2 regions of the Mixta intestinalis genome follow, and region 2 is predicted to be linked to the other one. Evidence: predicted binding sites of a transcription regulator. Region 2 holds the regulator's gene; the other holds the start of a gene.
What was found. Region 2 encodes LexA, which represses DNA repair genes until DNA is damaged. Its sites were predicted from a motif close to TNCTGTATGTACATACAGNA; they were not measured.

Region 1 (5,907 bases), 2.2 Mb from region 2:
ATCCGGGTTGCGGTTGAGCACCATTTTGCCGATCAGCTCCACCGGTACCAGCTCTTCCGGAATTAGCTTGGTGGCATCCAGCAGATCGAAATCGAATTTAAACTCATCCTCTTCCGGGATTAGCTGTACGCCAAGCTCATACTCCGGGAAATCACCGGCTTCAATTGCTTCCCAGAGATCGCGACGATGGAAATCAGGATCGCGCCCGGTCAACTTTTGCGCCTCATCCCACAGCAGTGAGGCTTTGCCCGCCACCGGTTTCCAGTGGAAGCGCACAAAGGTTGCCTTGCCTTCGGCGTTAATCATCCGGAAGGTATGAATACCAAAGCCTTCCATGGTGCGATAGCTGCGCGGAATGCCGCGATCGGACATCGCCCACATGACGTTATGCAGCGTTTCCGGCTGGAGCGAGACGTAATCCCAGAAGGTGTCGTGGGCGCTCTGGCCTTGTGGAATTTCGTTATGCGGTTCCGGTTTTACCGCATGAACGAAATCGGGAAATTTATGGGCGTCCTGAATAAAGAACACCGGGGTATTATTACCGACCAGGTCGAAAACGCCTTCCTCGGTATAAAATTTAGTGGCGAAGCCGCGAATATCACGCACGGTATCCGCCGACCCTGCGCCGCCCTGTACCGTGGAAAAGCGTACAAATACCGGCGTCACCCGATTGGGATCGCTTAGAAAATCGGCTTTGGTCACCTCGCTCATGGCGCGGTAGGGCTGGAAATAGCCGTGCGCCGCCGAACCGCGGGCATGAACGATACGTTCCGGGATGCGCTCATGGTCAAAATGCGTGATCTTTTCACGCATAATAAAGTCTTCCAGCAGCGTTGGGCCACGCGTGCCCGCTTTCAGGGAGTTCTGATCGTTGGCGATGCGAGTTCCCTGATTGGTGGTGAGCGGGAAATTTTCGCCGCCTTTACGGTGGGCGTCCAGCTGATCGAGCTTGGCGTTACGCGTAGCGGGTGATTTCAGGCTGCCGGGGGCGGTTGGCTGTTTGCCGGGCGGAGTAGGTTCGGCTGAAGGCTTATGTGAACCATCCTCTGGCGCCAGTGAATCAAGGCCGGGCTTAGCGGATTCAGGACCAGTAGCCGGTGCGCTGTGGCTCAGTTCCTTATTATCGGTTTCTTTCGACATTGGCATCGCTCCTGTTGATGTCGTGCAAGACTCCATTAACTATAGAACAGCACCATAGGTACGCCTGGATTTTCCGGGGATTTGTGTTATAGCGCACGGGCGGGGCGGTGCGCGTCTGAAAAGATAGCGGCAATAAAAAAGGGCCGGATATCCGGCCCTTAGTCTGTCAGCGGTGCGCCAGTTCTTGGTGCTCATCGCTGTTGAACAACCGCTTATCGGTCTGCCTCATCCAGTGGCTGGTGAGCGTACCGGCGGTCATGGAGCCGTTGACGTTCAGCGCGGTACGGCCCATATCGATCAGCGGTTCGATGGAGATCAGCAGCGCTACCAGCGTCACCGGCAGCCCCATCGCTGGCAGTACGATCAGCGCCGCGAAGGTGGCACCGCCGCCAACGCCTGCAACCCCGGCGGAGCTGAGGGTAACGATACCCACCAGCGTGGCGATCCAGACCGGATCGAGCGGGTTGATGCCCATCGTCGGTGCCACCATCACTGCCAGCATGGTCGGATAAAGTCCGGCACAGCCGTTCTGACCGATAGTCGCACCAAATGAGGCGGAGAAACTGGCGATCGATTCCGGTACGCCCAGACGCTGGGTTTGCGCCTCCACATTAAGCGGAATGCTGGCCGCGCTGGAGCGGCTGGTGAAGGCGAAGGTAATTACCGGCCAGACCTTGCGGAAAAAGCGCATCGGGTTGATGCCGTTTACCGACAGCAGCAGCGCATGCACCGCAAACATAATCGCCAGGCCAAGATAGGAGGCAACCACAAAGCTGCCGAGTTTGATGATATCCTGCAAATTAGAACCGGCCACGACTTTGGTCATCAGCGCCAGTACGCCGTACGGCGTCAGCTTCATGATCAGGCGCACCAGCTTCATTACCCACAGCTGTAAAACCTCAATCGCTTTCAGCGCACGCTCGCCTTTTTCCCGATCGTCTTTCAGCAGTTGCAGCGCCGCCACACCGAGGAAGGCAGCAAAAATTACCACGCTAATGATCGAAGTAGGGTTAGCGCCGGCCAGATCGGCAAACGGGTTTTTCGGAATAAACGACAGCAGCATTTGCGGCGCGCTGAGATCGGCAACTTTACCCGCGTAGTTGGACTGAATGGCGGAGAGACGAGCGGTTTCCTGCGCGCCCTGTACCAGACCTTCTGCGCTAAGACCAAACAGCGAGGTAACGAAAACGCCCACCAGTGCAGAAATAGCGGTAGTAAACAGCAGGACGCCGATAGTTAATACGCTGATTTTTCCCAGTGAGGAGGCGTTATGCAAACGCGCCACGGCGCTGAGGATTGAGGCGAAAACCAGCGGCATAACGATCATTTGCAGCAGCTGCACATAGCCGTTGCCGACCACGTTAAACCAGGCGATAGACGCTTTCAGCACCGGCGCGCTGTCGCCATAGATCAGCTGTAAGGCCAGGCCGAACAGTACGCCCATCACCAGGCCTGCCAGCACCTTTTTCGACAGACTCCAGCCGTTGCGTCCCAGACGGGATAGCACGATCAGCAGTACGATAAACACCAGGATATTGAGAATAAGCGGGACAGTCATCCTGTTTCTCCATGAGTTTGCCTCACCGCCGGGATTGCCGAGGCGGTGAAGCAGGGCGAAATTAATTTCTGACGCCGATATGGCGCGGTTGGCCGCATGGTAACAGCTTGGCCAAAAGGGGGATTAGATCCGAATGGAATTGTTTATAACTTTTTTGATTAATTAGTATAAAAATCAGTCATATCGCAGGTTAATTAAGCGGTTTATGCCAAACTGAACGTTATTCATAAGTTTGGTGGGCCAGCCGTCTGCGCCAAAATGCGGCATACCCGGTGGGAACCAGAGTGCGCCGATCACCAGCGCCAGGCAAAAGATGCGCTCCAGCTGGTTGCCGGAGCGGGTATTCAGCAGCGGTAAGCGGAAACGCCAGCGGCAGGGCCAAAGCAGCGGCACGCCAGCGGGCGTCAGCATATCCGCCGCGATATGGCTGAGATAGCCCAGTACCATGCCGTGCAGGGCATCAGCAGGCACTGGCCAGGTTTGGGGCAGATTAAACTGTAACAGCGCCACACCGCCCAGCACTGCCAGCAGGCTGTGGGTAAAACCGCGATGGCCAAATGCCCGCGCTACAGGCTGCGATATCCAGCGAAAGCGCTGACCGAGCGTGGAACGAGGATGATCGATATCGGGCAGGAGGCAGGTGAGCAGCACCGCCGGAATAATATGCCACCAGTCACCGTTAGCCAGCTCAGGCGTTAGCTCGGCGCGCTTGGCAAAAATAGCGCTGGCAATGGCGAAAATAACGTGGCCTTCGGCCGTCATGGAAATAACCTGGAAACTAACTGTCAATGTATCCAGTATAGGGGATTTATCCAGTAGAAGGGAAGTTGTGACGTTGTAACCAGAAGTGAATGCCGGACGAGGTGAAACCCCGCCCGGTAAGGGTTAACGAGCGAGCCAGCCGCCGTCAACCGCCAGCGTATAGCCGTTTACGTAATCAGAAGCGGATGAGGCGAGGAAGACCACCGGACCCATCAGATCCTGCGGTACGCCCCAGCGTCCGGCAGGAATACGGCTCAGAATTTCCTGACTGCGATCTTCATCATTACGCAGCTGTTCAGTGTTGTTCGTTGCCATATAACCCGGCGCGATGGCGTTCACATTGATATTGTGCGCCGCCCATTCGTTCGCCATCAGACGCGTCAGGCCCATTACCGCGCTTTTTGACGCGGTATAGGACGGGACGCGAATTCCGCCCTGGAAGGAAAGCATGGAGGCGATATTAATGATCTTACCGCCGCTGCCCTGGCTGATAAACTGACGCGCTACCGCCTGCGACATAAAGAATACCGTCTTGCTGTTGACATTCATTACGTCGTCCCAGTTTTGTTCGCTGAATTCAATCGCGTCCTGGCGGCGGATAATCCCGGCGTTGTTGATCAGAATATCGATGCGACCAAAGGCGGCTACCGCTTTTTCCACCACCTGCGGAATCGCGCTGCTGTCCATTAAATCAGCATCAATATTGACGAAGCGACGGCCTGCGGCTTCAACCAGCGCAGGGGTATCACGTGCGCCGGAGCGGTTGACGCCAACCACATCGCAGCCCGCCTGCGCCAGACCGACAGCCATGCCCTGGCCCAGACCCGTGTTGCAACCGGTGATCAGCGCGACCTTGCCCTGCAGATTAAATGCATTAAGGATCATTCATTCGCTTCCTTCTTTCGACTTTCGACGTTAACGCAGCTCGCTGACTTTTACGTGGTCCATATCATCGAACACCTGGTTTTCACCCATCATGCCCCAGATGAAGGTATAGCGTTTGGTGCCAACGCCTGCATGGATTGACCAGCTCGGTGAAAGAATAGCCTGTTCGTTATGAACCAGCAGGTGACGTGTTTCCTGCGGCTGACCCATCATATGGAATACGGCGGTTTCTTCATCCATATCGAAGTAGAAGTAAACTTCCATACGGCGTTCATGCGTGTGGCAAGGCATGGTGTTCCACAGGCTGCCTTCTTCCAGCTTGGTCAGGCCCATGGTCAGCTGACAGGTAGGCAGCACGTCCGGCACGATATATTTATTGATGGTGCGGCGGTTGCTGGTGGATGCATCGCCGAGCGTGGTCGGAGAGGCGTCAGCCGGGGTGATTTTTTTGTCAGGGTAGCGCGTATGGGCCGGTGCGCTGTTGTAGTAGAACTTGGCCGGTTTGCTGGCGTCAACGCTTTTGAACACCACGGACTGCGCGCCCATACCGACATACAGCGCTTCTTCGTTGCCGATTTCCCAGGCTTTACCGTCAACCTCGATGATACCTGGGCCGCCGATATTGATTACGCCCAGCTCACGACGCTCCAGGAAGTAGCTTACGCCCAGCTGTTTACCTACTTCGCTACCGATGGTCACACTGTTGTGGACCGGCATAACGCCACCCACGATAACGCGGTCAATGTGGCTGTAGGTCATGGTGTAATTATCAGCATCAAAAATTTTTTCGATGAGGAATTCGCGTCGTAAACCCGCTGTGTCCAGCTGACGGGCATGGTCGCTGTGGATGCTCTGACGAACTTGCATGTCGATGCCTCTCTGTCGTTAAAAATATAGGGTGATAGCTCACCTGTATCGTGAGAAACATGATAGGCCTGACGGAAGATGAATTCAATAAAAATGAAATGGTGTTTTATTTATTCTGCACGCCAGATCAAGTTTGTCAGAAAATTACCTGGCTTGTCGCGGTATTAAAACAGCCCGACGCGCGAGTTAAACCGCGCCGGGCATAATCATCGCAGGCAGCAAACCCGCTGCATCAGCGAAGCGGGCCGCGCTTAATAACCTTTCAGATGCTGAGGCGTCAGCGCCAGCAGCGAGTCCAGCTTAACGTCAGCCAGCGCCCAGCGGGGATCGTCACGATACTCCGGTGCGGGCACGACCACCGAACGCATCCGGGCCGCTTTGGTGGCGATCATGCCGTTAAAAGAGTCCTCCAGCGTGACGCAGTTGAGCGGATCGACGCCGAGTCGCGCGGCGGCATCCAGATAAACCTGCGGATGAGGCTTGCTCCACGGCAGCGATTCAGCGGAAACCAGGACTTCAAAATAGTCGCGCAGGTTAAACATCGCCATTACCTTTTCCAGCATATGCAGCGGCGAGGCGGAGGCGAGGCCGACCTTCAACCCCTGCGCATGGCAAAGCTGTAGCGCCTGCTCCACGCCCGGCAGCAGCGGTTTTTTCTCCTCCACCAGGTTAATGGCGCGGGCGATAATGCGCTC
Region 2 (5,907 bases):
GTTGTAAACCAGCGCACGATAGTTGTAGAGGTATGTCTGCTGTAGCTTCGGCGTAATACCAACCGAAACCGCCTGCCCGCCAACATTAAACTTGTGGGCAACCGCAATCCCGTAATCTGCCACAACGGCTGCAACACCCGTGGCGCTGGAACGCAACAGATACTGATCGCCCGGCGCAGGTATCCGCTTACCCTCAGCTACCGCGTCCAGATAGTCGATATCACTTTGCGCCACGTCAGTTTGTAGATGCGCCGTACCGTAGGCTTTAGTGACAAAGGCAAAGGGTAAGGTTTCATTGGGCACCGCCACCACAATAGCCGCACCAGCAGAGCCATCGGCCCGATTACCGCGCAAATCGCGTAGCTGATTGGCTAAACCACCTGAGGCTGAGCGAATTCGGGCATAGCTATCAAGCAGAGCGCCCAGGTTGCTCGCATCAAAACTTTTGTACACATTGCGATAGTAATCCACCGTGCTGTTCACATCGTCGATCTTATCAATCATTTTATCTTTATCGCTGATCTGCCCGCCCACGGAAGGCAGGATCAGGCTAATAGCCCCTTCAGCCTGACCTTTGGTTAACAGCGCCGGGTTAGCCAGTGGCGCAGTAGCAAAATTCGATGATGCAACGCCGGTTCCGCCCATAGCATCGTTACGCGCATCAAAATAACCGCTGGCCGCCTGCAAAGAAAAGGGGGTTAACATAATTGCGGTTAATGCAGTTACAGAAGAAATCTTAAAATATTTAACAGTTTTCATTGCCATTATTAGACGCCACCCAAAATAAGCTAAAAGTAAGCAGGAAACCTCTGACCGAATTATGACCAATAACTTCCCAATTTATTGCCCTGAACTCAAGGCTTTTTCCCCAGCTTATTAATCCATTGCCTGTTTTATAATCAATTATTAACTTAAAAGTTCTTATCACTGTAGCTTTTATTTGGCTCTCACTGATTAAGAAACATTAAACATTGACTGAAGTAAGATATGCCAGCAAGCAATAAGCGCTCATTAGGGATGGCGCTAAAGCATGTCATTTCATTTTGCTCAAGCAGTCGTTTTTTGTGCCTGGCAATAATCAGAGCAGAACGGCAAGTAAAGCGTCCGAATCGGGCTTTTTCAGGGAAGTTAAGGAAGGAGTCGGCGTTTTTTGTGCAACGTGATAAGATAACATCTCAATCGTTGGAGAATAATTATGCTATCACCTTCACAGCAGATTCTGTCGCAGGCTGAAAAAATCTGTCAGCAGCGTAATGTGCGCCTGACGCCGCAGCGTCTGGAGGTGCTGCGTTTAATGAGCGAGAGAAACGGCGCTATCAGCGCTTACGATCTGCTCGATCTGCTACGTGTATCTGAGCCGCAGGCAAAACCGCCCACCGTCTATCGTGCGCTCGATTTTTTGCTGGAGCAGGGTTTTATTCATCGCGTGGAATCCAACAATAGCTATGTGGTTTGCCATCATTTCGAGCAGCCACCGCATACATCGGCAATGTTAATTTGCGATCGTTGCGGCGCAGTCAGTGAACAGCAAGCGCATGGCGTAGAATCGATCCTCGAACTACTGGCGCAGCAGAGCGGCTTTGCGCTAAGTAACAGCGTGATTGAAGCGCATGGTCTGTGTGCGAACTGTAGGGATGTAGAGAGCTGTGAACACCCCGAAACCTGTACGCACGATCACAGCCAGGTCAGCAAAAAACGCGGGCGCTGAACAATAGCTAAAAGATCCAGATAAAGCTGGAGTAAACAACCTGTTAGAGTGAGATGCGTTAATCAATAAAAAAGGCGCATTGTTTTTTCAACGATGAAAAACCAGTCAGCAGTAAAACGCGGGTTTACAGAAAGAAAATGCGGCACACTCCGTGTGCCAGGGTAGGAGCATCGTCCTGAAAGGCTAAATCTTTACCAGCGATAATCGCGGTTTTGGGTTTCCCAGTCGTTTACTTCTTTTTCCGCTTCGTCTTTTGCATAGCCGTAGCGTTCCTGAATCTTACCAACCAGCTGATCGCGTTTACCTTCAATAACGGTCATATCATCATCGGTCAGCTTGCCCCATTTCTCTTTCATCTTACCTTTAAACTGTTTCCAGTTACCGCCGGCTTCGTCTCTGTTCATAGTTGTTTCCTCTACCTTAGGTGTTAGCAGCTCGATGAATCTCAGCATCGTTTCATTCTGTGAAACAAAACGCTGATTCCTTGTTTGTCACTATTTAACTATAGCAGGAAGCGGCAGATCCGCCCGAAAACACAGAAGTATGAACTGAAAAACAGGCAATAAACCCGTTGAATCCGCCAAAAAACCAGCGGATTCAGGTAATAAGCGCAGCCGTAAAGAAGTATGTCAAATCGTGAACCAGTCGCCGCGTCGTTGATAACGTCGCCATATCCAGCCCAGCGTTAAACCACGTAACAGCAGAAAAACCGTAACCGCCAGCCACAGGCCATGATTACCAAGATGAGGCAGCGTCAACAGCGTTAAGCCGAAACCCAGCGCGGCCACGGCCATACTGTTACGCATTTCGCGTCCACGCGTTGCGCCAATAAACATACCATCCAGCAGATAACACCAGACACCCGCCAGCGGCAAAATCATTTGCCAAAACAGATAGCGATCCGCCAGCGTTTGCAAAGCAGACAGAGAGGTTAATAACGCAACGATATTCTGCCCCCAGAATCCCCATGCACAGGCAAACAGCAGCGCCACCGTACCCGCCTGACGGCAGGCGGCACGCCAAACACGGTGAAGTTTATCCGCATCGCGCGCACCAAAGGCTTCGCCTGATACCGCTTCGACCGCATAGGCAAAGCCGTCCAGTGCATAGGCGGTAAAGGTCAGGAACATCAACAACACAGCATTAACTGCCACAATATCACTGCCCATGCGCGCGCCCAATACCGTGACCGACGCAAAGCAGACTTGTAACAGCAGCGAACGCACCATAATGTCGCGATTCAGCCGCAGAAGACGACGCATATCGCCCCGTACTGCCCTTTTCAACAGCGTGAAAGAGATCTGCCGCAGACGCATTACGTGCCATACCATCCCCAGCCCTACCGCCAGCGTAACGTATTCAGCAATCGCCGTTGCCGATGCAGCGCCCGCAACGCCCCAGCGGAGACCAATGACAAACCACAGATCGAGCAGAATATTCACCAGGTTGCCTGTCACCAGTAAAATCACCGGTGCACGCGCATACTGCACGCCCAGCAGCCAGCCGAGAATCACCAGGTTTGCTAACGTGGCAGGCGCACTGAGCCAGCGCACCTGAATAAAACGCTGTGCCTGTTCAAGCACTTCCGGGCTACCGCCGACTACCTGTGCCGCCAGACTACTGAGCGGGTAACGCAACAAGATAAATAATCCGCCAGCCACCAGCGCCATCAGCAATGGTTGCACCAGCGCGCGCGCCATCCCGGCTTTATCGTCGGCACCAAAAGCCTGCGCCGTCAGACCGGTAGTGCTCATACGTAGAAACAGCAGCAGCATAAACAGAAAGCTGGTCGCCGTAGCGCCAACGGCTACGCCACCCAGATAAACCGGGCTGTCCAGATGCCCAATAACGGCGGTATCAACCAGGCCCAGTAGCGGAACGGTAATGTTGGAGAGGATCATCGGCAGCGCCAGCCGCCAAAGTTGTTTATCAGTTGCTGAAAAGAGTTGCATGACCATCCGTGATAACAATATGGCGACAGGCCACAGCGGTTATCGCCGGAGAAAAAGAGAGGAAGCGAAACGGGGTGGCGACCACAGCCGCCACCGCAGCATCAGAGCCAGTCGCCGTTACGAATAACGCCAACGGCGAGTCCTTCAATCGTCAGCGTCTGCTGTTGCAAATCGACCACGATCGGTTGGAAATCGCTGTTTTCTGGCAGTAGCTGTACTGTGTTGCCCTGTTTTTTCAGGCGTTTTACCGTGACTTCATCATCAATACGCGCTACCACTACCTGCCCGTTACGCACATCCTGCGTTTTATGAACCGCCAGCAGGTCACCATCAACGATACCGATATCTTTCATCGACATGCCGCTTACGCGCAGCAGAAAATCTGCATGGGGCTTAAACAGATTAGGATCGACCTGAAAGCGGCTTTCAATGTGTTCCTGCGCCAGCAGCGGCTCACCGGCGGCGACACGACCGATCAGCGGCAGGCCGTTTTCTTCTTCCGCCATGAGGCGAATACCACGCGACGCACCGGAGACCATCTCAATTACGCCTTTACGCGCCAGCGCTTTCAGGTGTTCTTCAGCAGCGTTAGGGGAGCGGAAGCCCAGCTGAGAGGCAATTTCCGCACGTGTAGGCGGCATCCCCGTCTGGTTAATGTGATCGCGAATCAGGTCATAAACCTGCTGCTGCCGAGCCGTTAAGGTTTTCATCCCGCCCCCTGGTTGTTTATACAGTCGCTGTGAGTATATACAGGTATTGGCGGAATGGAAACCAATTGCCGCGTAAAAAACGACACTTTGTCTATTACGGAAGCGCTATCGCAAATATGACCAGAGCAAGGTTACCCAGACAAAAAGCGCCAGTATGATGCTGATCAGAACGGCGGCGGATCCCATATCCTTCGCCCGTCCAGCCAGCGGATGGAATTCGTTGCCGATACGGTCAACGACCGCTTCGATAGCGCTGTTAAGGATTTCAACAATGATGATAAGCACCACCGAACCGATCAGCATGACTCGCGTCATGGCATCGATATCCAGCCAACAGGCAATAATAATGGCCACCAGCGCCAGCACCGCTTCCTGACGGAACGCCGCCTCATGTTGCCATGCCGCGCGCAAGCCTTTCCAGGAATAGCCCGCCGCTTTGATGATGCGTACCAGGCCCGTTACGTTATTTGCCATCTTCAGGGAACCCTTTGCCATGTTTAACGTCAATGTCAGGGTGGAGCACTAAATGCAACACCACAGATCTTCAATGCGCTTTCTGGTATGCTTGCCGCGCTTTGCTAACAAGAGGCTTCATGTTGTCTATGTCAGGTTGGCGTAAACTTTATTATAAGTTACTGAATTTACCACTTACATTTTTAGTTAAAAGTAAGGCGATACCGGGCGATCCGGTCACCGAACTGGGTCTGGATACATCACGCCCCATTATGTATGTGCTGCCTTACGATTCAAAGGCCGATTTGCTGGCGCTGCGCACCCAGTGCCGCCTGCATGATCTGCCCGATCCGCTTGAGCCGCTGGAGATCGATGGTACGCTGCTGCCGCGTTATGTTTTTATTCATGACGGCCCGCGCGTATTCCCCTATTTCGTGCCGAATCAGGAATCGGTGAAGCTGTTTCACGATTATCTCGATCTGCACCGTAATAATCCCGATTTAGACGTACAGATGGTGCCGGTTTCGGTGATGTTTGGCCGTGCGCCGGGACGCGAGGTACAGGGCGAACAGACACCTTATCTGCGCGAACTGAACGGGGTGCAAAAATTTTTCGCCGTGCTGTGGCTGGGGCGTGACAGTTTTGTTCGCTTTTCAGCGATGGTTTCGCTACGCCGAATGGCGACGGAACACGGTACCGATAAAACTATCGCGCAAAAACTGGCGCGTGTGGCGCGCATCCATTTCGCCCGTCAACGGCTGGCTGCCGTAGGGCCACGTCTGCCGGTACGCCACGATCTGTTTAACAAGCTGTTGCAATCACCAGCTATCGCTAAAGCGGTAGAAGATGAGGCGCGCAGTAAGAAAATTTCGCAGGAAAAAGCGCAGCAAAATGCCGTCGAGCTGATGGAAGAAATTGCTGCCAACTTCTCCTATGAAATGATCCGCCTTACCGATCGCGTTATCGGCTGGACGTGGAGCAAAATTTATCAGGGCATCAACGTTAGCGGCGGCGAACGAGTGCGTCAGCTGGCGCTGGACGGACATGGGCTGGTTTACGTACCTTGTCACCGCAGCCATATGGA

Region 1: C7M51_RS05625 (metal-dependent hydrolase) is a predicted target of LexA. The motif match lies at 3,479-3,498, and genes of this name have one in related genera.

What each region holds. Positions count from the first base shown of each region.
Region 1 is NZ_CP028271.1:1,184,977-1,190,883, forward strand. Features, by position in the region: gene katE (catalase HPII) at 1-1,140, opposite strand, end outside; gene C7M51_RS05620 (L-cystine transporter) at 1,307-2,698, opposite strand; gene C7M51_RS05625 (metal-dependent hydrolase) at 2,873-3,460, opposite strand; gene kduD (2-dehydro-3-deoxy-D-gluconate 5-dehydrogenase KduD) at 3,584-4,345, opposite strand; gene kduI (5-dehydro-4-deoxy-D-glucuronate isomerase) at 4,376-5,212, opposite strand; gene hxpB (hexitol phosphatase HxpB) at 5,464-5,907, opposite strand, start outside.
Region 2 is NZ_CP028271.1:3,338,358-3,344,264, forward strand. Features, by position in the region: gene C7M51_RS15435 (conjugal transfer protein TraF) at 1-765, opposite strand, end outside; gene zur (zinc uptake transcriptional repressor Zur) at 1,196-1,708, shown strand; gene C7M51_RS15445 (CsbD family protein) at 1,900-2,112, opposite strand; gene dinF (MATE family efflux transporter DinF) at 2,338-3,660, opposite strand; gene lexA (transcriptional repressor LexA) at 3,762-4,370, opposite strand; gene C7M51_RS15460 (diacylglycerol kinase) at 4,476-4,844, opposite strand; gene plsB (glycerol-3-phosphate 1-O-acyltransferase PlsB) at 4,973-5,907, shown strand, end outside.